DNA from 3 places in the Streptomyces sp. NPDC036813 genome. Region 2 is predicted to be linked to each of the others. Evidence: riboswitches for the same ligand, from Rfam matches in the RefSeq annotation. Region 2 holds a riboswitch; each other region holds the start of a gene.

Region 1 (7,033 bases), on a different contig from region 2:
CGATTCCGGACGAGCCGTTGACCAGCAGGTTCGGGAAGGCGGCGGGAAGGGTGACCGGTTCGCGCTCCTGGCCGTCGTAGTTGGGCTGGAAGTCGACGGTGTCCTCTTCGATCGACTCCGTCATCAGCCCCGTGGCCTCGGCCATCCGGCACTCGGTGTACCGCATGGCGGCCGGCGGGTCGTCGTTGCCGAGCGAGCCGAAGTTGCCGTGGCCGTCGACCAGCGGCAGACGCATGGAGAAGGGCTGCGCCATACGCACCAGGGCGTCGTAGATCGACGCGTCGCCGTGCGGGTGCAGCTTGCCCATGACCTCGCCGACGACACGGGCGCACTTGACGTAGCCGCGCTCGGGGCGCAGACCCATCTCGTTCATCTGGTAGACGATGCGGCGGTGCACCGGCTTGAGGCCGTCCCGGGCGTCCGGCAGGGCGCGGGAGTAGATGACCGAGTACGCGTACTCGAGGAAGGAGCCCTGCATCTCGTCGACGACGTCGATGTCGAGGATCTTCTCCTCGAAGTCGTCGGGCGGCGGGGTCTTCGTGCTGCGGCGGGCCATCGCTGCCTGGCTCCTTGCTGAAGCGTGAACGGTATCTGACGCGGACCATTGTGGACCGTGGGACTGACAAGCCGGGCGCGGACCCGGCCCCGGCGAACGAAGCGGTGCCCGGGCACCCGGTTTCCGCCTGCGTGGAGCGGCGCCCGAACGCCGGGATTCCGGCAGTGTGAAGCAGTGCCCGGACGCCCGGATCCAGGCTGTGTGGAGCGGCGCCGGAGCACCCGACCGCCGCCATCTCGCGGCCGTACCCGAGCGCCCGAGGCGGGGCGCCGGTCCGCGGCCGGCCCGGACCGCGCACGACGATCGCCCGAAGGCTACGCGATCTCGCTGTCGGCGTACGCCGTGCGGGAACTTCGCCGCCGGTCCGCGCGCTTGCATACAGTGGCAGGACGGCAGGAAACACGCGGTTTCACGACCGCTTCCGCGATCGAAGGGACGTACATGCCCATGGGTCACACGGCTACAGCCGAGGCAGGCTCCGGCGGACTGACAGCAACCGAGCACCGCCTGGCCAACGGCCTGCGCGTGGTGCTCTCCGAGGATCACCTGACCCCGGTCGCGGCGGTGTGCCTCTGGTACGACGTCGGCTCGCGCCACGAAGTCAAGGGGCGTACGGGTCTGGCTCACCTCTTCGAGCACCTGATGTTCCAGGGCTCCGCCCAGGTCAAGGGCAACGGTCACTTCGAGCTGGTGCAGGGCGCCGGCGGGTCGCTGAACGGCACCACCAGCTTCGAGCGCACCAACTACTTCGAGACCATGCCCGCCCACCAGCTGGAGCTCGCGCTCTGGCTGGAGGCCGACCGCATGGGCTCCCTGCTGGCCGCCCTGGACGAGGAGTCCATGGAGAACCAGCGCGACGTCGTCAAGAACGAGCGCCGCCAGCGCTACGACAACGTTCCTTACGGCACCGCCTTCGAGCGGCTGACCGCCCTCGCCTACCCCGAGGGCCACCCCTACCACCACACGCCGATCGGCTCCATGGCGGACCTGGACGCGGCCACCCTCGAGGACGCCCGCCAGTTCTTCCGCACCTACTACGCGCCGAACAACGCGGTCCTGTCGGTCGTCGGCGACATCGACCCGGAGCAGACCCTCGCCTGGGTCGAGAAGTACTTCGGCTCCATCGCCTCCCACGACGGCAAGCCCGAGCCGCGTGACGGCACGCTGCCCGACGTCATCGGCAGCCAGCTGCGCGAGGTCGTCCGCGAGGAGGTCCCGGCGCGCGCCCTGATGGGTGCCTACCGGCTGCCTCACGACGGCACACGCGCGTGCGACGCGGCGGACCTCGCGCTGACGATCCTCGGCGGCGGCGAGTCCTCCCGCCTGTACAACCGGCTGGTGCGCCGCGACCGCACGGCCGTCGCGGCCGGCTTCGGCCTGCTGCGGCTGGCCGGGGCGCCCTCCCTGGGCTGGCTGGACGTGAAGACGTCCGGTGACGTCGAGGTGCCGGTCATCGAGGCCGCCATCGACGAGGAGCTCGCCCGGTTCGCCGCGGAGGGCCCCACGGCCGAGGAGATGGAACGCGCCCAGGCGCAGCTGGAGCGCGAGTGGCTGGACCGGCTCGGCACCGTCGCGGGCCGCGCCGACGAACTGTGCCGCTACGCGGTCCTGTTCGGCGACCCGCAGCTCGCCCTCACCGCCGTCCAGCGCGTGCTCGAGGTGACGCCCGAGGAGGTGCAGGAGGTCGCCAAGGCCCGCCTGCGCCCCGACAACCGCGCGGTGCTCGTGTACGAGCCGAAGACCCCGGAGGCCGCGCCGGACGCCGACGTGCCCGAGGACCCGGAGCAGGAAGCGACCGTAGAGGCCGGCAACGACAACGAGGAGACGGCCAAGTGACCGAGCTCGCCACCATGGACTTCCACCCCCAGCCCCAGGCGGGCGAGGCCAAGCCGTGGGCGTTCCCGGCCCCCGAGCGCGGCACGCTCGACAACGGCCTGACGGTGCTGCGCTGCCACCGCCCCGGCCAGCAGGTCGTCGCCGTGGAGGTGCTCCTGGACGCCCCCCTGGACGCCGAACCGGCCGGCCTGGACGGCGTCGCCACGATCATGGCGCGCGCCTTCTCCGAGGGCACCGACAAGCACTCCGCCGAGGAGTTCGCCGCCGAGCTGGAGCGTGCCGGCGCCACCCTCGACGCGCACGCCGACCACCCGGGTGTCCGCCTCAGCCTGGAGGTGCCCGCCTCCCGGCTGGCCAAGGGCCTCGGCCTGATCGCCGACGCCCTCAGGGCGCCCGCCTTCGCCGACAGCGAGATCGAACGGCTGGTGCGCAACCGCCTCGACGAGATCCCGCACGAGCTGGCCAGCCCCGCCCGCCGCGCCGCCAAGGAGCTGTCCAAGGAACTCTTCCCGGCGGCCTCGCGCATGTCGCGCCCCCGCCAGGGCACCGAGGAGACGGTCGCGGCCGTCGACGCGGCCGCCGTGCGCGCCTTCTACGAGCGGCACGTGCGCCCCGCCACCGCCACCGCGGTGGTCGTCGGCGACCTGACCGGCCTCGACCTCGACGACCTCCTGGGCGACACCCTGGGCGCCTGGACCGGCTCGCGCACCGAGCCGCGCCCCGTGCCGGCGGTGACCGCCGACGACACCGGCCGCGTCGTCATCGTCGACCGCCCGGGCGCCGTCCAGACGCAGCTGCTCATCGGCCGGATCGGCCCCGACCGGCACGACCGCGTATGGCCCGCGCAGGTGCTCGGCACGTACTGCCTGGGCGGCACCCTCACCTCCCGCCTGGACCGTGTCCTGCGGGAGGAGAAGGGCTACACCTACGGCGTGCGCGCCTTCAGCCAGGTGCTGCGCTCCGCCCCCGACGGCACGGGCGCGGCGATGCTCGCCATCAGCGGCTCCGTGGACACGCCGAACACCGGCCCGGCGCTGGACGACCTCTTCAAGGTGCTGCGCACCCTGGCGGCGGGCGGCCTGACCGACGCCGAGCGCGACGTCGCCGTGCAGAACCTCGTCGGGGTGGCGCCGCTGAAGTACGAGACCGCTGCCGCCGTCGCGGGCACGCTCGCCGACCAGGTCGAGCAGCATCTGCCCGACGACTACCAGGCGACGCTGTACCGGCAGCTCGCCGCGACCGGCACGGTGGAGGCCACGGCGGCGGTCGTGAACGCCTTCCCGGTGGACCGTCTGGTGACGGTCCTCGTCGGTGACGCCGCGCAGATCAAGGAGCCCGTCGAGGCCCTCGGCATCGGCGATGTCACCGTGGTGAGCGCGGAGTAGCCGCACACGCGCGTGGGGCCCTGGTGTCTGACGGAGCACCAGGGCCCTTGCCCTGCCCGCCGGCCTGTTTGTGATCCAAGGCGCTCCATCGCCCATATGCCCGAATTGGGGCGGAGGTTGCCTGTCTGGCCTGTGGGATGGCTTACAAAACCCCTGATTCGTTTGAGGACTGAAGGTCGATCACCGTAGCTTCATCCGGGCTGTTCGTCAGGCAGTGCGCCGCACCCGCGGCACCGGACAGTCATCGCCGAGTCCCCGTACGGCGCGAGCCAGGGGAGCCGGGGACCCACACGTCCCTGGGGTGAATCGGGCGCCCGCGAGGGTGCTCGTAGGAGACCTTCCTGCTCCGAACCCGTCAGCTAACCCGGTAGGCGAGAGGGAAGGAAAGGACAAGCCACCACATGGCGTTCGTCAGCGCCACCGGGAAGCACCGTCGTCCCAGCCGGATGAAGCGCACCACCGCGCAGGCCGCGGGTATCGCCGCGCTCACCACCACCGGCGTCATCGGCACCCTCGCGGCGCCCGCCCTCGCCGCCGATACCGCCGCCGAGCACACCGGTCTGCTCCCCGTCATCAGCGTCGACGACGCGGTCGCCGCGCAGATCGACGCCCAGGCCGAGGCCCAGAAGCAGGCCGCCGAGCAGGCGGCCATCGAGCAGGCCGCCCGTGAGGCCGCCGCCGCGCGGGCCCACGAGGCCAAGGAGCGTGCCGCCCGGGAGGCCGAGCGCAAGCGCCTGAACAGCTTCACGGCCCCGATCGCGCACTCCTACGTCTCCACCGGCTACGAGGCCAGCAGCTCCCTGTGGTCCTCCGGCCACCACACCGGCATCGACTTCCACGCCGCCACCGGCACCACGGTGCACGCGGTGGGCTACGGCACCGTCGTGGAGACCGGCTGGGGCGGCGCCTACGGCAACCAGATCGTCATCCGCATGCACGACGGCACGTACACCCAGTACGGGCACCTGTCGTCGATCGGCGTCGTCGTGGGCCAGCAGGTCGTCACCGGCCAGCAGATCGGCCTGTCCGGCGACACCGGCAACACCACCGGCCCGCACCTGCACTTCGAGGCGCGCACCAGCCCCGAGTACGGCTCCGACATGGACCCGGTCGCCTACCTGCGCGCGCACGGCGTGAACGTCTGACACACCGGAACGGCACGAGCCCCAGGAAGCCCCGGCGCACCGCGTCGGGGCTTTCGGCGTTTCCCGGATCCTCGCCTCCGGAGTAACCCGGCGAGGTGACCAAAAAATATCCATGGAATCCGGCTCGCCGTCGGAAATTCCGCTCCCTTGGAATAGAGTCACGGAACACGCGTCCATCGTCGGCGTTTCACGGGGATCAAGGCGGAGGTCGGACATGCGAATTCCGGCGCACTCGGTGTGCACGGCGATCCGGGACGACATCGTCGCCGGTGTCCATGAACGCGGCAGCCGGCTCACCGAGGAACTCCTCGCCCGCCGCTACGGCGTCTCCCGGGTGCCCGTGCGGGAGGCGCTGCGCACCCTGGAGGCCGAGGGCTTCGTCGTGACGCGACGGCACGCGGGCGCGTGCGTGGCCGAACCCACCGAGCAGGAAGCGGCCGACCTGCTGGAGATGCGGATGCTGCTGGAGCCGCTCGGCGCGGCGCGCGCAGCCCAGCGGCGCACCGAGGCGCACCTGAAGGTGCTGCGCGGCCTGGTGCGGCTCGGCCAGGAGCGGGCCAGGCGCGGCACCGGCGACGAGCTGCGCTCCCTGGGCGGCTGGTTCCACGAGACGCTCGTGCAGGCCTGTGGGAGCCAGGCGCTGACCGCCACGCTCACCCAGCTGCGCCACAAGATCGCCTGGATGTACGCCGTGGAGCCGTCGGCCGACCCCGTCAGGTCCTGGGCCGAACACGGCGCGCTCGCGGACGCGGTGGCGCGCGGCGACGGGGAGCGCGCACGCGCGATCGCGGCCCTGCACACCGAGCGCTCCACCGCCGCGTATCGGCTGCGCCGCTTCGGCGGCGACCGACCCGAGGGCGTGAGGAGTTCGCAACACCCCGTAAACACATCGGGCCCACGGCATTAACACGAGCACCGTATACAAAGAGAGGGATAAGTGAGCCCATTGAAAGGGCTGCCCTTTTCACGTTTTTCGCTCGTGCCACCGTTTTCCTCGGGGCTCACGGAGGGCGGCAAAAAGAAAGCCGCGCCGACCTCGAAAGGCCGACGCGGCTTCTTTATACGTGACTCGGACGGTCAGTCGTGACTCAGACGGTCTCGGGGAGCTCCTCGAGGCCCTCGGAGACCAGCTTCGCCAGACGGTCCAGGGCGGCGTCCGCGCCCTCGGCGTCGGAGGCGAGGACGATCTCCTCGCCGCCCTGGGCGCCCAGGCCGAGGACGGCCAGCATGGAGGCCGCGTTGACCGGGGTGCCGCCGGCCTTGGCGATCGTCACCGGGACGCCTGCGGCCGTGGCGGCTCGGACGAAGATGGAGGCGGGGCGGGCATGGAGGCCCTCGGCCCAGCCGACGTTGACGCGGCGCTCAGCCATGTGTTGCTGCCCTTCAGTTTCTCAGGGTTGTCTAGACCAGTTTCCCATATGGTGAAGCATGCCCGGAGAGGTCCTGCGACCCCTTCGGACGCGATCACCGGGCCTCGGCCTCGACCCGGCATCCGTCCTCCACAGAGTGCCCCGCGCCGTTGTCGTACGCGAGCCGTACTCTGGGCCCCATGCAGAGCGCGTCGGACAGGCAGGAGTACCCCGCCCACTGGGAGGCCGACGTGGTGCTGCGCGACGGCGGCACCGCGCGGATCCGCCCCATCACCGTCGATGACGCGGACCGCTTGGTCAGCTTCTACGAGCAGGTGTCGGACGAGTCGAAGTACTACCGCTTCTTCGCGCCCTACCCGCGTCTGTCCGCGAAGGACGTCCACCGCTTCACACACCACGACTTTGTGGACAGGGTGGGACTCGCGGCCACGATCGGCGGCGAGTTCATCGCAACCGTACGCTACGACCGGATCGGCGCGAACGGAATGCCCGCGTCCGCACCCGCCGACGAGGCAGAGGTCGCCTTCCTCGTCCAGGACGCCCACCAGGGCCGCGGCGTCGCCTCCGCCCTGCTCGAACACATCGGCGCCGTCGCCCGCGAGCGCGGCATCCGCCGCTTCGCGGCCGAGGTGCTGCCCGCCAACACCAAGATGATCAAGGTGTTCACGGACGCCGGGTACACCCAGAAGCGAAGCTTCGAGGACGGGGTGGTGCGCCTGGAGTTCGACCTGGAGCCCACCG
Region 2 (7,033 bases):
CCGGCCGGATCAGCGCCAGCCTGGCCGTCATGGACCTCGACGGCACAGTCAAGGAGAGTGAATGACCACCGAGTTCGACCTCGGCGCCCTGCTCGCCGAGCGTGGAGCCGAACGCTACGAGCTGCACGCGCGGCACCTCAACCCGCAGCTCCCGCGCATGCTGCGCACCATCGGCTTCGACAAGGTCTACGAGCGCGCCGAGGGCGCCCACTTCTTCGACGCCGAGGGCAACGACTACCTGGACATGCTCGCCGGATTCGGAGTGATGGGCCTCGGCCGCCACCACCCCGTCGTCCGCAAGGCGCTGCACGACGTCCTCGACCTCGACCTCGCCGACCTGACCCGCTTCGACTGCCAGCCGCTGCCCGGCCTGCTCGCCGAACGGCTGCTCGCGCACAGCCCCCACCTGGACCGCGTGTTCTTCGGCAACAGCGGCACCGAGGCCGTCGAGACCGCCCTGAAGTTCGCCCGGTACGCCACCGGCAAGCCGCGTGTCCTGTACTGCGACCACGCCTTCCACGGGCTGACCACCGGCTCGCTGTCGGTCAACGGCGAGTCCGGCTTCCGGGACGGCTTCGCCCCGCTGCTGCCCGACACGGCGGTCCCGCTCGGCGACCTCGACGCGCTCGCGAGGGAGCTGCGCAAGGGCGACGTCGCCGCCCTGATCGTCGAGCCGATCCAGGGCAAGGGCGTGCACGAGGCCCCGCCCGGCTATCTGCGCGCCGCGCAGGAGCTGCTGCGCCGGCACAAGGCGCTGCTCATCGCCGACGAGGTGCAGACCGGCCTCGGCCGCACCGGCGACTTCTACGCCTACCAGCACGAGGACGGCGTCGAACCCGACCTGGTCTGCGTCGCCAAGGCCCTCTCCGGCGGCTATGTGCCGGTCGGCGCCACCGTGGGCAAGGAGTGGATCTTCAAGAAGGTCTACTCGTCCATGGACCGCGTCCTGGTCCACTCGGCGAGCTTCGGGTCCAACGCCCAGGCCATGGCGTGCGGCCTCGCCGTGCTGTCGGTCATGGAGCAGGAGCAGATCGTCGCCGGGGTGCGCAGGACCGGAGAGCTGCTGAAGTCCCGGCTCGCCGCGCTGACCGAGAAGTACGAACTGCTCGCCGACGTCCGCGGTCGTGGGCTGATGATCGGCGTCGAGTTCGGCCGGCCCGCCTCGCTGAAGCTGCGCAGCCGCTGGACCATGCTCCAGGCCGCCCGCAAGGGCCTCTTCGCGCAGATGGTCGTCGTACCGCTGCTCCAGCGGCACCGGATCCTCACCCAGGTCTCCGGCGACCACCTGGAGGTGATCAAGCTGATCCCGCCGCTGATCATCGACGAGGCGGACGTGGACCGGTTCGTCGACGCCTTCACCGCCGTGATGGACGACGCCCACAGCGGCAACGGTCTGATGTGGGACTTCGGCAAGACGCTGATCAAGCAGGCCGTGACGAACCGGTAGCGGCGGACGCGGCGGGCCCGGTGGTCTGGGCGGCCCGGGGGGCTGTGCGGGCGCTTTGCCTCTGAGGCAAGAAATTTGCCGCAGAGGCAAGCCTGCGGCTGAATGGAGACATGAGCTCCTCCGAGCCCCCCGCGGAACCGGCCGGCGACCTGCCCGCGGTGGCCCCGCAGCTGCGGTCCCTGCGCCGCCGCGCCGGCCTCACCCTGGAGGCCGCCGCCCGCGCCGCCGGACTGTCACCGGCCCATCTGTCCCGTCTGGAGACCGGACAGCGCCAGCCCTCGCTGCCGATGCTGCTCGCGCTGGCCCGTATCTACGGTACGACCGTCTCGGAGCTGCTCGGCGAGAACGTCGCCGAGCGGGACGCCGTGGTGCGCGCCGCGGACATGGAACCGACGGCGGCCGGCGGCTGGACGTACTGGCAGGCCGGCGCGCCCGGCCGCGGCATGCAGGCCCTGCGGGTCCGGGTGCCGTACGGCGCGCAGGGCGACATCGTGCGCGTGCATCCCGGCGAGGAGTGGCTGTACGTCCTGGCCGGACGGCTCAGGCTGCGTCTCGGGGACACCACCCACCGGCTCGGCCCGGGGGACAGCGCGCACTTCGACTCGCTGACCCCGCACCGGATCGCCGCCGACGACCCCGGGGGCCTGGAGCTCCTGTTCGTCCACACCCTGCTGCAGAGCCCCACGGCCACGCTGTGCCTGGGGCCCGCCCACCCTGGAGAGGCACGATGAGCAACTTCGAGGAGAAGTTCCCCCGGACCCTGTGGATCCGGCTCATCATCTACATCGCCGTCGGGCATGTCCTGGCCGGGTTCATCTGGCTGCTGTTCGAGCTGGGTGCCCAGCAGTAGACGTACCGCCGTGAGCGCCCCGGCGCCGATCGGGCGCCGGGGCGGTCAGTCGAGCAGGCGCGCCCGCAGCCGCTCCCGGTTCTCCGGGGTGAGCCGCAGCCCCTGCTCCAGGTAGGCGTCGACGCCGCCCCAGGTCTCCTCGATGGTCTCCATGGCCGCCGTGAGGTACTCGGCGCGCGCGTCGAAGAGCGGGCTGAGCAGCTCCATCACCTCGGGGGTGTAGGCCGACTGAGCCGAGCCGCTGCGGCGCACCTTGTACCGGCGGTGCTTCTCGTTGGACTTCAGATAGTCCTCGACGATGGCGTCCTTCTCCACCCCCAGGGCGAGCAGGGTGACCGCTATCGACAGGCCGGCACGGTCCTTGCCGGCGGCGCAGTGCATCAGGGCCGGGACGTTGTCCTCGGCGAGCGCGTGCAGCACCCGGGAGTGCTCGTCGGTGCGCTCCTTGATGATCGTGCGGTAGGAGGCGATCATCCGGTTCGCGCCCTTGCCGTCGGCGAGGATGCCGCGCAGCTGGTCGAGATCGCCGTCGCGGACCATCTTCCAGAACTCGGCGCCGTCCGCCGGGTCCGACAGCGGCAGGTTGACGTTGCGCACGCCCGGCAGCTCGACGTCCGGACCCTCCAGCTTCTGGTCGGCCGCGTTGCGGAAGTCGAAGATCGTGTGCAGCCCCAGTGAGGAGAGGTACGCCGCGTCCTCGGGCGTGGCGTGGGCGAGGTGGCCGCTGCGGAACAGCACGCCGTGCCGCACCCGCCGTCCGTCGACCGTGGGCAGCCCGCCCACGTCTCGGAAGTTGCGCACTCCGGTCAGCTCGGGTTCGGTCGACGGCACCTGCTGCGTCACGAAGGGCTCCTCCCGCTCGTACCCGCCGACGCGGCTCGAATGGCCGACGGGCTGCCCTTCGACGATACGACATGGATTCCCGGGGCAACCGGTTGTCCCCGCCTCCACGGCGACGGCGGTCGAATGGGACGGATATCCACTCACGTCGCATCTGAGCCTTCTGCCCGAATTGGCGCCTTCCTTCCAACTGGCAATGATTTGAGGGTCCCTGGAATTCGCCCGCGTGAGGAGGGTCATAACCGTGACCGTCCGTCGTACGTCATGTCCACGTAATGGCGGCGCATTTCCTGGTGAATTGACGAACTGAAAGCAGATCGAATGCACACAGTGTGACGGTGCATTCCGGTATTGGATCACGACAAACGCCCGTTCACGCAACCTTTCGCTTGTCCCCGTGCGTCCTGCTCGCTTACGTTCCCCACCGAATCCGGACGGACGCCGAATCCTGCCGCCGTCCGGCGCACCGCACCCACCCACCCGACGCACGGCAGGAGCGGGGGACCCACAGGTACGACCGCCTGTTCCGGTTCCCGGAACGGCTATGGGGTGAAGCCGCGCCCAGCGCGGCCGGGCATCTCCAGCCCGAACCCGACAGCTCACCTCGCAGGCGCCGGAGAGGAAAAGCGCCATGCCCGCAAAGGGTAAGCACCGTCGTCCGAAGTCCCAGCGTTTCGCCCGTACTCTCGCCGTCGCCGGCACCGGTGGCGCCGCCCTCGCGCTGCCGCTCATGGGGGCCGCCGGCGCGCACGCGGCCACGCCGCAGACCGCCGCCCAGTCGGTGTCCGGCAAGGCCGTCCAGAGCCTGCCGTCCGCCGAGAAGAAGGCGCCGCAGTCCGGCGTGCGCGTCTACACCGTCAAGTCCGGCGACTACCTGTCGAAGATCGCGAACGAGCAGCACGTCGCCGGCGGCTGGAAGAAGCTGTACGAGGACAACCGCGAGGCCGTCGGCAGCGACCCGTCGCTCATCCACCCCGGTCTGAAGCTGACCCTCGGCAAGAAGGCCGCCGTGGCGCACAAGGCCGCGCCGTCGCACAAGAGCGAGGCGCCCGCGCACAAGCCCGCCGCCAAGCCCGCGAAGGCCGCCAAGCCGGCCCAGTCGACGAGCACCGCCACCGGCTTCACCCTGCCGGTCAGCGGCGCCACCATCGGCACCGCCTACCACACCCCCGGCAGCATGTGGGCCAGCGGCTACCACACCGGCGTCGACTTCGTCGTCCCGACCGGCACCACCGTCAAGGCCGTCGGCGCCGGCACCGTCGTCTCCGCCGGCTGGGGCGGCGCTTACGGCAACCAGGTCGTCATCAAGCTGAACGACGGCTACTACGCCCAGTACGCCCACCTGTCGCAGATCTCCGTCTCGGCCGGCCAGAGCGTCACCGCGGGTCAGCAGCTCGGCCTGTCCGGTGCGACCGGCAACGTGACCGGCCCGCACCTGCACTTCGAGATCCGCACCACGCCGAACTACGGCTCCGACGTGGACCCGGTCGCCTACCTGCGCGCCCACGGCGTCACCGTCGGCTGACCCCGCGCCGCCCCGGCGGCCACTCGTCTGACACGCCACCAAGGCCGGACCCCGATCCACGGGTGTCCGGCCTTCGGTGTGCCCGGGCCGGCCGGCGCCTCACGGCCGTTACTACCGGGGCGCTTATTCCCGACACGGCCGGACACGTGGAGTGGCTTATCTCACCGCCCGTCAACCCTTGCCTACGGTCGCGTAGGTCACATTCAAGGGTGAATCATGGTCTGCTGTGGCAGACGATTCGAAGAGTGACAGCAGAGCAGTGATCGGGTCGTACGTGGCGGTGGGGGACAGCTTCACCGAGGGCGTCGGTGACCCCGGCCCCGACGGGCAGTTCGTGGGCTGGGCCGACCGTTTCGCCGTACTCCTCGCCGACCGGCGGCCCGAGGGAGACTTCACCTACACGAACCTCGCGGTGCGCGGCAAACTGCTCGACCAGATCGTGGCCGACCAGGTTCCGAGGGCCGTCGAACTCGCCCCCGACCTGGTGTCGTTCTGTGCCGGCGGCAACGACATCATCCGCCCCGGCACCGACCCCGACGAGGTCGCCGAGCGGTTCGAGAAGGCGGTCGCGCAGCTCGCCGCCGTGGCCGGCACCGTCATGGTGACGACCGGCTTCGACACCCGGGGGGTCCCGCTGCTCAAGCATCTGCGCGGCAAGATCGCCACCTACAACGGGCACGTCCGGGCCATCGCCGACCGCTACGGCTGCCCGGTGCTCGACCTGTGGTCGCTGAAGTCCGTGCAGGACCGGCGCGCCTGGGACGACGACCGGCTGCACCTGTCGCCCGAGGGGCACACGCGCGTGGCGCTGCGGGCCGGCCAGGCACTCAGCCTGAGGATCCCGGCCGACCCCGAGCAGGCCTGGCCGCCGCTGCCGCCGCGCGGCACGCTCGACGTCCGGCGCGACGACGTCCACTGGGCGCGCGAGTACCTGGTGCCGTGGATCGGGCGGCGGCTGCGCGGCGAGTCCTCCGGCGACCATGTGACCGCCAAGGGCACGTTGTCCCCCGACGACATCAAGATGCGGATCGCGGCCGTCGCCTGAGCCGGGCGGCGAGGGGCGGTGCCGTACCGCCACCGTCCCTCGTCCGCGCCGTCAGGTCGGGAACTCCCCGTACCACGACCCCAGTACGAGGTGCTTGGGCAAGTACGGCGACGACGTGTCCACCGGGAAGCCCGAGTCGTGGGCCACGCAGGCGAGCGCCAGCGGACCCAGGGCGACCAGCGAGCGCGGCTCGGCGGACCCCTGCCAGTAGCGGGCGTGGTGTGCGAGCGCCTCGGCTAGGGCGGCCGCGAACTTCTCCTGGTCGCGCGCGATGAACCGGTGGAACAGCGCGATCGGCTGGTAGTCGACCAGGTTCAGGAACTCGGCCGGGGTGCGGGTCGCCACCTGCGGGTCGGACGTCTTGATCGTGGTGACCAGCCGGTCGGCGACCTCGTCCATGGGACGCCGCAGGACGAAGGCCTGCAGCGTGCCGATCCAGTGGAAGAGGTAGTCGTCCGCGTCACCGGCCCGGCGCAGCTGCTCCACCGGTACCTGGCTCAGCCGCGTCAGCCGCTCGCCCTCCCGGCACACCAGCGCCAGCCAGAACGCCTCCAGCCAGGCACGCCCGTCGCCCTGCGGGGCCTGCGGCGTGGTGAACAGCGCGGTGCCTTCCTGCATGGCGCGCACCCACGCCTCCCAGCTCTCCGGCTTCACCGCGGTGGGGTCGTCGGCGGCCTGCGCGTGGGCGTGCGCGAGCGCCGCGGCGAAGGGGGAGGGTTGCAGGCCGCCGCGCAGCCCCTTCATCAGGCCCAGCAGCTCCTGCGGGGCCCGCACGGACAGCGAGCGCGTCCCCTCGTCGATGTGCGTGAGACACACCAGCCGTCCCCGGTGCCACCAGTACAGCCGCGGGGTGAGCGAGCCCGGCCCGTCCTGGCAGGCGCCCAGCGCGTAGGCGCCCAGGTCGTTGACCGCGTCCACGACCGTACCGTCCACGATCGGATGGAACGCGAGCAGATGCCGCGTCGGTACGGCCACCAGCGCGCCGGCTTCCGGCAGGTCCCGGCCGGTCACCTCCCGCACCAGTTCCGGCAGCGCCAGCGCCCTGCTCGCGACGAAGTGCGAGTCGCCGTACACCGAGTGCAGCACCGCCCCCGACGCGGTGCGCACCTCCTCGTGCCGCACGGGCTCGGCGAGCAGGTTCGCCCGGCCCGCCGCCCACAGCCGTTCGGCGCCCACCCGGGCCACGTCGCCGTCGTGCAGGACGCGCACCGAGTCGTCGGTGTCCAGGGCGAGGGCCGCGAGGAGCCCGTCGGCGACCGGGAGTACGTAACGGAAGCCGCCCGCCGCCTCCTCGGGGAACGCGTCGTCGGGCAGCAGCCGCAGCCG
Region 3 (7,033 bases), on a different contig from region 2:
CCTGATCGTGAAGTTCGGAGACTATCCGCTGCACCACGGCGGGGTCGGGGCGATCCGCAGTCTGGGGCGTCTGGGCGTGCCCATGTACGCGATCACCGAGGATCCCTACACCCCGGCCGCCTCCTCCCGCTATCTGCGGCGCGCGTTCGTGTGGCCGACGACGGGCACGGAGGAGGCGGGGCACCTGGTCGAGGGGCTGCTGCGGATCGGGCGCCGGATCGGGCGGCCGACCGTGCTGATCCCCACCGACGAGGAGGCCGCGGTGCTGATCGCCGAGCACCAGGACGACCTCGCCGGGCTGTTCCTCTTTCCGCGCGTCGTCCAGGATCTGCCGCGTCGGCTGGCCAGCAAGCAGGGGCTGCACGAGCTGTGCGCGCAGCACGGCATCCCCAGCCCGGCGGCCGCGTTCCCGCGGTCGTACGACGACGTCGTGGCGTTCGCAGAGAAAGCCCGCTTCCCGGTGGTGGCGAAGAACCGGGAGGCGTTCGTGCGCCGCAGGCGGCCGGCCGTCAACGGCACGACGCGCATCACCACCCGCGACGGGCTGCTCGCGCTGGCGCGGGACTGGGGGGAACGGCCCGGGGTGATCCTTCAGGAGTATCTGCCGCGTGAGCAGGCCGAGGACTGGATCGTGCACGCCTGCTTCGGCGCCGACTCGACACCGCTGGCGATGTTCACCGGCGTGAAGGTCCGCTCCTGGCCGCCGCATGCCGGGATGACGGCGAACGCCTATGTCGTCGACAACCCGGAACTCGCCGACCTCGCCGCACGTTTCATCAAACAGATCGGCTTCACCGGAATCATCGACCTCGACCTGCGCTTCGACCGGCGCGACGGGCAGTACAAGCTCCTCGACTTCAACCCGCGCATGGGCGCCCAGTTCCGCCTCTTCGAGAACGAGGCGGGGGTGGACGTGGTCCGCGCCCTGCACCTGGACCTGACCGGGCGCACCGTTCCGGAGGGGGAACAGCGCGCCGGCCACCGCTACATCGTGGAGAACATCGACCTGGCCGCCCTGCTCGCCTATCGCCGCAGCGGCTACACGACGCCGCACGCACCGGCCCGGGCGAGCGGCACGGAACTGGCCTGGCTCGCGGGTGACGACCCGCTGCCGTTCCTCACGATGCTCGCGCGCTTCGTGCGACCCGGCGCGAAGCACCTCTATCAGCTGTGGCGGACCCACCGCCGCGGCAGCACCGGACCGGGTGGACGGCCGGGTGGACGCCACCAGCCGTAGCCGCCTCCCGGCCGGAACGCGGAGTGACGACACCGCGAAGTGACGACACCGCGAAGTGACGACACCGCGAAGTGACGACATCACGAAGTGACGACACACCACGAAGTGACGACATGACGTCCTGGGGAGGGACTTCGTGAACCAACCGGTAGCAGTCCTCGGGGCAGGCCCCTTCGGCCTGTCCACCGCCGCCCATCTGCGCGCCCGTGGCGTGCCCGTCCGCGTCTTCGGCGACCCCATGGTCAGCTGGCGCGACAACATGCCCGCCGGCATGCTCCTGAAGTCGACCCCCGCGGCCTCCAGCATCGACTGCCCGCAACGCGGGTACACCCTCGCCGACTACTGCGACGCGGCCGGCATCCGGCGGCTGGTCACCGATGAGGACATCATTCCCGTCGAGACGTTCATCGCCTACGGGCAGTGGTTCCAGCAGAAGCTGCTGCCCGAGCTGGAGCGGGTGCGGGTGGTCTCCGTGGACCGGCGCACCGGGGGCGGCTTCGAGCTGAAGCTGGACTCCGGGGAGCAGCTCACCGCGCGGGCCGTCGTCGTCGCCACCGGACTGTCCGGCCTGTCCCACCTGCCCCGCGAGCTGGCCTCGGCCGCCCCGGACGGACCCGCTCCGACGGCGCCGGTCTCGCACAGTTCCCAGCATCACGACCTGACCCGCTTCGCCGGCCGCGAGCTGATCGTCGTCGGCGCCGGACAGTCCGCGCTGGAGACGGCGGCGCTCGCCGCCGAGGCCGGGGCCCGGGTGCGGGTGGTGGCCCGCGGCCGGGGCCGGGTCGCCTTCGGCGCGGCGCCGTGGGACCAGCCCCGGCTGCGCCCTCAGTCGCCCTTCGGCCGGGCCTGGTCGCTGTGGGCCCTGAGCTATTACCCGCAGCCCTACCGCTATCTGCCCGCCGAGCTACGCCACTACCTGGTCCGCCGGGTCCTCGGCCCGCTCGGCGCCTGGTGGCTGCGCGAGCGCTTCGCGGGGAAGGTGGAGGTCAGCGAGGTGCAGCGGATCGTGCGGGCGGAGTCGACGGGCGAGGGCGCCACCCTCACCGTGCGCAGTCACTCCGGCCGCACCGAGCGGCTCGCCGCCGACCACGTCATCGCGGCCACCGGCTACCGGGTGAACCTCGCGGCGATGGACTTCCTCGGCCACGGGCTGCGCACCGCGCTCGCCGTCAGCCGCGGCACTCCCAGGCTCGGCGCCGGCTACGTCTCGTCGGTCCCCGGCCTGTACTTCACGGGTCTGCCGGCGGCTGGGTCGTACGGCCCGGTGATGCGGTTCGTATGCGGCACGGAGTTCGCCTCGCCACGGCTGGCCCGGCATCTGGTGGCGGCGCACGGCTGAGGGCACGCCGGACCTGCGCGGGACGGCCGACCTGCGCGGGGACGGCCATCCTGCGCGGGAGCGGCGGCCCGGTCAGTCCTCCTGCGCGTGCTGCCAGGTTGATCAGGCCGCTCGCGTGCGGATGCCGGGCGAGATATCGACACCGGCGTCGGCGAAGCACGGACGCACGGCCTCGGGCAGGGCGGGGTCGTCGGGGTCGCCGTCGAACCAGAGGCCCCGTTGCCGGGCCTGGGGGTGAAGAGCGGGGCGCCGACCGGGTCCCCCGGGGACGTTGCGGAACGGCGAATCGGGTGGTGAACGGGTGACCTGCGGGGTCCGTATTCTCTGATCATGGCCGCACCCCTCGCATATGCCCTCATCGCCACTGACCTGGACGGAACGCTGCTGCGCGGCGACGACACGCTGTCCGACCGGTCCCGGGCCGCGCTCGCGCGGGTGGCGAACGCCGGCGCCCGCCACCTGGTGGTGACGGGCCGCCCGGCGCCCCGGGTGCGGCCGCTGCTGGAGGACCTCGGCTGCACGGGGCTCGCGGTGTGCGGCCAGGGCGCGCAGGTGTACGACGCGGGGGCCGGCCGTCTGCTGTGGTCGGTGACCCTCGACCGGGAGCTGGCCGAGACCGCGCTCGGCAAGATCGAGGCCGAGGTGGGGGAGGTGTACGCCGCGGTCGACCAGGACGGCGTGGACGGGCTGACGCTGATCGAGCCCGGCTACCGGATGCCGCACCCGACACTGCCGGCGGTGCGGGTCGGGCGGCGCGACGATCTGTGGGGCGAGCCGATCAGCAAGGTGCTGCTGCGCCATCCCGAGCTGTCCGACGACGAGCTGGCGGCGACGGCGCGCGCGGTGGTCGGTTCCCTGGCGACGGTGACCATGTCGGGGCCGGGGACCGTGGAGCTGCAGCCGTGCGGTGTCACCAAGGCGACGGGGCTCGCGCTGGCGGCCGACCATCTCGGGCTGGGCCCCGAGCGGGCGCTCGCGTTCGGGGACATGCCGAACGATATCCCGATGTTCGCCTGGGCCGCCCGAGGGGTGGCCATGGCCAACGCCCACGAGGAGCTGAAGGCCGTGGCCGACGAGGTCACCTTGTCGAACGAGGACGACGGCATCGCCGTCGTCCTCGAACGACTCTTCGCGTGAGGCAGTGGCTCACGACGCTCCCGTGAGGCAGCGGCTCAAGGCTCTTGCCGGAGGCAGCGGCTCACGGCTTCTCGCGTGAGGCGGTGGCTCAGTACGCGCTGAACACGTTGTCGATCGACCCGTAGCGGGCGGCCGCGTAGTTGCAGGCCGCGGTGATGTTGGCGATCGGGTCGTACGGGTCCATGGAGGTGCCGGACACGTGGTAGGCGAGGAACGTCGGGTCGATCACCTGGAGCAGGCCCTTGGACGGGGTGCCGGCGGCCGCGTTGGAGTCCCACAGGTTGATGGCGGCGGGGTTGCCGGAGGACTCGCGGATGATGTTGCGGTAGATCCCGTCGTAGGTGCCCGGGATGCCGTGCTGGGACATGATGTCCAGCGACTGGCGGATCCAGCCGTCGAGGTTGTTCGGGTAGACCGAGTTGGCGGCCGTGATCACGGTGGCGCTGGTCGCCGGGGTGGCGGCGGAGGCGCTGGTGGCGCCGAAGAGCGGCAGCGCGAGGGCGGCGGCACCGGTGCCGGCGACGGCGAGGGTGCGGACGAGGCGGGACGTGCGGGTGCGGCGGTGCTGACCGGCAGCAGACATGACGAAGTTCCTCTCCCACGCCTGCGAGGTGAGCTGTCGGGTTCGGGCTGGAGATGCCCGGCCGGCCGCGGCTGCGGCACGGCTTCACCCCAAGCCGGTCCGGGGCGTCGTCGGGGTGACGACGTCCGGCTCGGCGACTTACCTGGGTCCCCCGCTCCTGCCGTACACGGATGAGTTGGTCCGATGGTGGATGCCGGACGGCGGCAGGATTAGGCGTCCATCCGACAGGCCGGGAAGTTATGCGAGAGCTGATGCCGGGAACAAGTACCGGTTTCACCTAATGCCCTGGTTGACCTTGGTCCGGGGTGTTTGGGGTGCTTGATCCTTTGTGGTCGCCGAGGCCCAACTCGCTTGTCGGGACTGGCGAAACACGGGGCAGACGGAGGGGAGGCCGGTGAGGGTGGCGCGTGACCCAATTCACTGGTGTCACAGGGGAAACACATTTGGTACCAAGGCGGCCAAGGTGAATCGACTGATTAATTACGGCAAAACGGGCAGTCGGGTCGTGTTGTGGCGCGCCGGGGCGGGGTGCCTCACGGAGGGTGGGGGGTGGTCTTCACGACACGAGCATGGTTGATATCGGTACTTTTCGGCCGATCAGATTTGATCGATAAACATATCGGGCGTGATCCGATACCACCTGGCCTGTAACCGTGGGCGCTATCGGTGATCGAAACGTGACCGGATACGCTGACTTGAGTGATGTCAGCGACCTATCGACAAACCGTGTAATCGCCAACCGGCACCAGCAGACAGGAGACCCCTCGTGACCGTCGTCGGGCCGTTCGGGCTTAGCGTGCGGGACCAGGCTCTCGAGGCCGATGTCCAGGCCGGATTGGCGGCTGTCGAGGAAGGGCTGCTCGAGGCCACCAAGAGCGAGGTTCCCTTCATCACGGAGGCCGCACAGCACCTGGTGCGGGCGGGCGGGAAGCGGTTCCGGCCGCTGCTCGTGATGCTGGCGGCGCAGTTCGGCGACCCGTATGCGCCGGGTGTCGTGCCGTCGGCGGTCGTGGTCGAGCTGACCCACCTCGCGACGCTGTACCACGACGACGTCATGGACGAGGCCGCCGTGCGGCGCGGGGTGCCCAGCGCGAACACGCGGTGGGGTAACTCGGTCGCCGTACTGACCGGCGACTTCCTCTTCGCGCGCGCGTCGCAGATCCTCGCCGACCTCGGCCCCGAGGCGGTGCGGGTGCAGGCGCTGGCGTTCGAGAGGCTGGTCACCGGGCAGATCCTGGAGACCGCGGGGCCGCAGGACGGGCGCGACCCGGTCGACCACTACCTCGAGGTGCTCGGCGGCAAGACGGGGTCGCTGGTGGCGGTGTCGTGCCGGTTCGGCGCGATGATGTCCGGCGCCGACGAGACGGTCGTGGACGTGCTGACCCAGTACGGGGAGCGGCTGGGCGTCGCTTTCCAGCTGGCTGACGACGTGCTCGACATCGCCTCCGACTCGCACGAGTCCGGCAAGACGCCGGGCACGGATCTTCGCGAGGGCATTCCGACGCTGCCGGTGCTGCGGCTGCGCGAGCAGGCCGAGCGGCTGGGGCTGCCGGAGGACCGCGCGCTGTGCGAGCTGCTGGACTCCGATCTGAGCGACGACGCGCGACACGCGGAGGCGCTGGCCGGGCTGCGGGCGCACCCCGCGCTGGAGCAGGCGCGGCGCGACACCGTCCGCTACGCCGAGGAGGCGCGTGCGGCGCTGGCTCCGCTGCGGGAGTGCGGCGCCAAGGCGGCGCTGATGGAGCTGTGCGACGCGGTGGTGCACCGGGCGGGCTGACGGCAGCCGTCCCCCTCCCGGCCGGAGACGTACATCCGGGCCGTGCGGCCCTTCCGCTGACGGCCGCACCCCGGGTGGACTCCGCCTCTCGGCGTATCCGCACCCTCGGGTGGAGCCCGCTGCCCCGTCCCCGTGGCTCCCTGGTCCCCCACCTCCCCTACGGGTAGGGCGAGCTGAGGCCCCGCCATGTCATACCCCAGCAGTACATGCGGTTGCGTCCGTGGAGTGACGCTTCCCGGCGGCCGATTTGGTCTCATGGAAAGCACGGAAGACACCACTCCTCACCGATTCGGGTGAGAATGGCGGCTTGGGGTGGGGCCCGCCGGGAGCACGCGCCGGGGGTCACGGGAACGACAGCCGCCGCCGACGACGGAGGTAGCGCACACATGGCACCGTATGGAAGCGATGACAGGGCGACGGCCGTGCAGGAGCCGGCCGGCTCGTCGGGCGGGGGGCGTCGCAGGGCCGCGCGGTACGTCGTGCCCGCGACCGTCGTGGGCGTGGCCGCCGCGACGATCGGGATCGTCCCCGCGCTCGCCAGCTCCGGTGACCCGGATCTGCCGAAGATCACCGCGCAGCAGCTCATCGAGAAGATCGCGGCGTCGGACGTCCAGCAGATGTCGGGCACCGTGCGGATCAGCACCGACCTCGGGCTGCCCGACCTGGGCGGGCTCGCGGGCGGTCTCGGCGGGAAGACGGGCGGCTCCGGTGACGGCTCGGCCGCCGACCCGTCCGCCAAGGTCACCGAACTCGCCACCGGCTCGCACACGTTGCGGGTCGCGGCCGACGGGCCGGACCGGCAGAAGGTGTCGGTGCTGGAGGACGCCGCCGAATACAGCCTCATCCACAACGGCAAGGACGTGTGGGGCTACGACAGCAAGTCCAACGAGGTGTACCACGCCACCTCGGAGGACACCGGCAAGGACCACCGCAAGGGCACGCGGGGCACGGACGACTTCT

What was found. A riboswitch is a leader RNA that binds a small molecule or an ion and turns the genes downstream of it on or off. The one in region 2 is predicted to bind cyclic di-AMP.
Region 1: linked by a shared signal. The riboswitch ahead of ACZ67Q_RS33565 (M23 family metallopeptidase) and the one ahead of ACZ67Q_RS03050 (M23 family metallopeptidase) in region 2 are both predicted to bind cyclic di-AMP.
Region 3: linked by a shared signal. The riboswitch ahead of ACZ67Q_RS24715 (transglycosylase SLT domain-containing protein) and the one ahead of ACZ67Q_RS03050 (M23 family metallopeptidase) in region 2 are both predicted to bind cyclic di-AMP.

Annotation. Positions count from the first base shown of each region.
Region 1 covers NZ_JBVJPV010000020.1:119,124-126,156, forward strand. Annotated here, with positions in the region: gene ACZ67Q_RS33550 (DNA gyrase/topoisomerase IV subunit A) at 1-556, opposite strand, end outside; gene ACZ67Q_RS33555 (M16 family metallopeptidase) at 998-2,392, shown strand; gene ACZ67Q_RS33560 (M16 family metallopeptidase) at 2,389-3,777, shown strand; cyclic di-AMP (ydaO/yuaA leader) riboswitch at 4,013-4,166, shown strand; gene ACZ67Q_RS33565 (M23 family metallopeptidase) at 4,179-4,922, shown strand; gene ACZ67Q_RS33570 (GntR family transcriptional regulator) at 5,137-5,829, shown strand; gene ACZ67Q_RS33575 (HPr family phosphocarrier protein) at 6,011-6,292, opposite strand; gene ACZ67Q_RS33580 (bifunctional acetate--CoA ligase family protein/GNAT family N-acetyltransferase) at 6,472-7,033, shown strand, end outside.
Region 2 covers NZ_JBVJPV010000001.1:713,517-720,549, forward strand. Annotated here, with positions in the region: gene dxs (1-deoxy-D-xylulose-5-phosphate synthase) at 1-65, shown strand, start outside; gene ACZ67Q_RS03030 (aspartate aminotransferase family protein) at 62-1,447, shown strand; gene ACZ67Q_RS03035 (helix-turn-helix domain-containing protein) at 1,558-2,178, shown strand; gene ACZ67Q_RS03040 (DUF6126 family protein) at 2,175-2,297, shown strand; gene ACZ67Q_RS03045 (tyrosine-protein phosphatase) at 2,343-3,140, opposite strand; cyclic di-AMP (ydaO/yuaA leader) riboswitch at 3,608-3,763, shown strand; gene ACZ67Q_RS03050 (M23 family metallopeptidase) at 3,769-4,662, shown strand; gene ACZ67Q_RS03055 (SGNH/GDSL hydrolase family protein) at 4,922-5,707, shown strand; gene ACZ67Q_RS03060 (immunity 49 family protein) at 5,759-7,033, opposite strand, start outside.
Region 3 covers NZ_JBVJPV010000012.1:140,007-147,039, forward strand. Annotated here, with positions in the region: gene ACZ67Q_RS24700 (carboxylate--amine ligase) at 1-1,237, shown strand, start outside; gene ACZ67Q_RS24705 (FAD-dependent oxidoreductase) at 1,374-2,576, shown strand; gene ACZ67Q_RS24710 (HAD family hydrolase) at 2,907-3,713, shown strand; gene ACZ67Q_RS24715 (transglycosylase SLT domain-containing protein) at 3,802-4,296, opposite strand; cyclic di-AMP (ydaO/yuaA leader) riboswitch at 4,300-4,484, opposite strand; gene ACZ67Q_RS24720 (polyprenyl synthetase family protein) at 5,063-6,073, shown strand; gene ACZ67Q_RS24725 (LolA family protein) at 6,460-7,033, shown strand, end outside.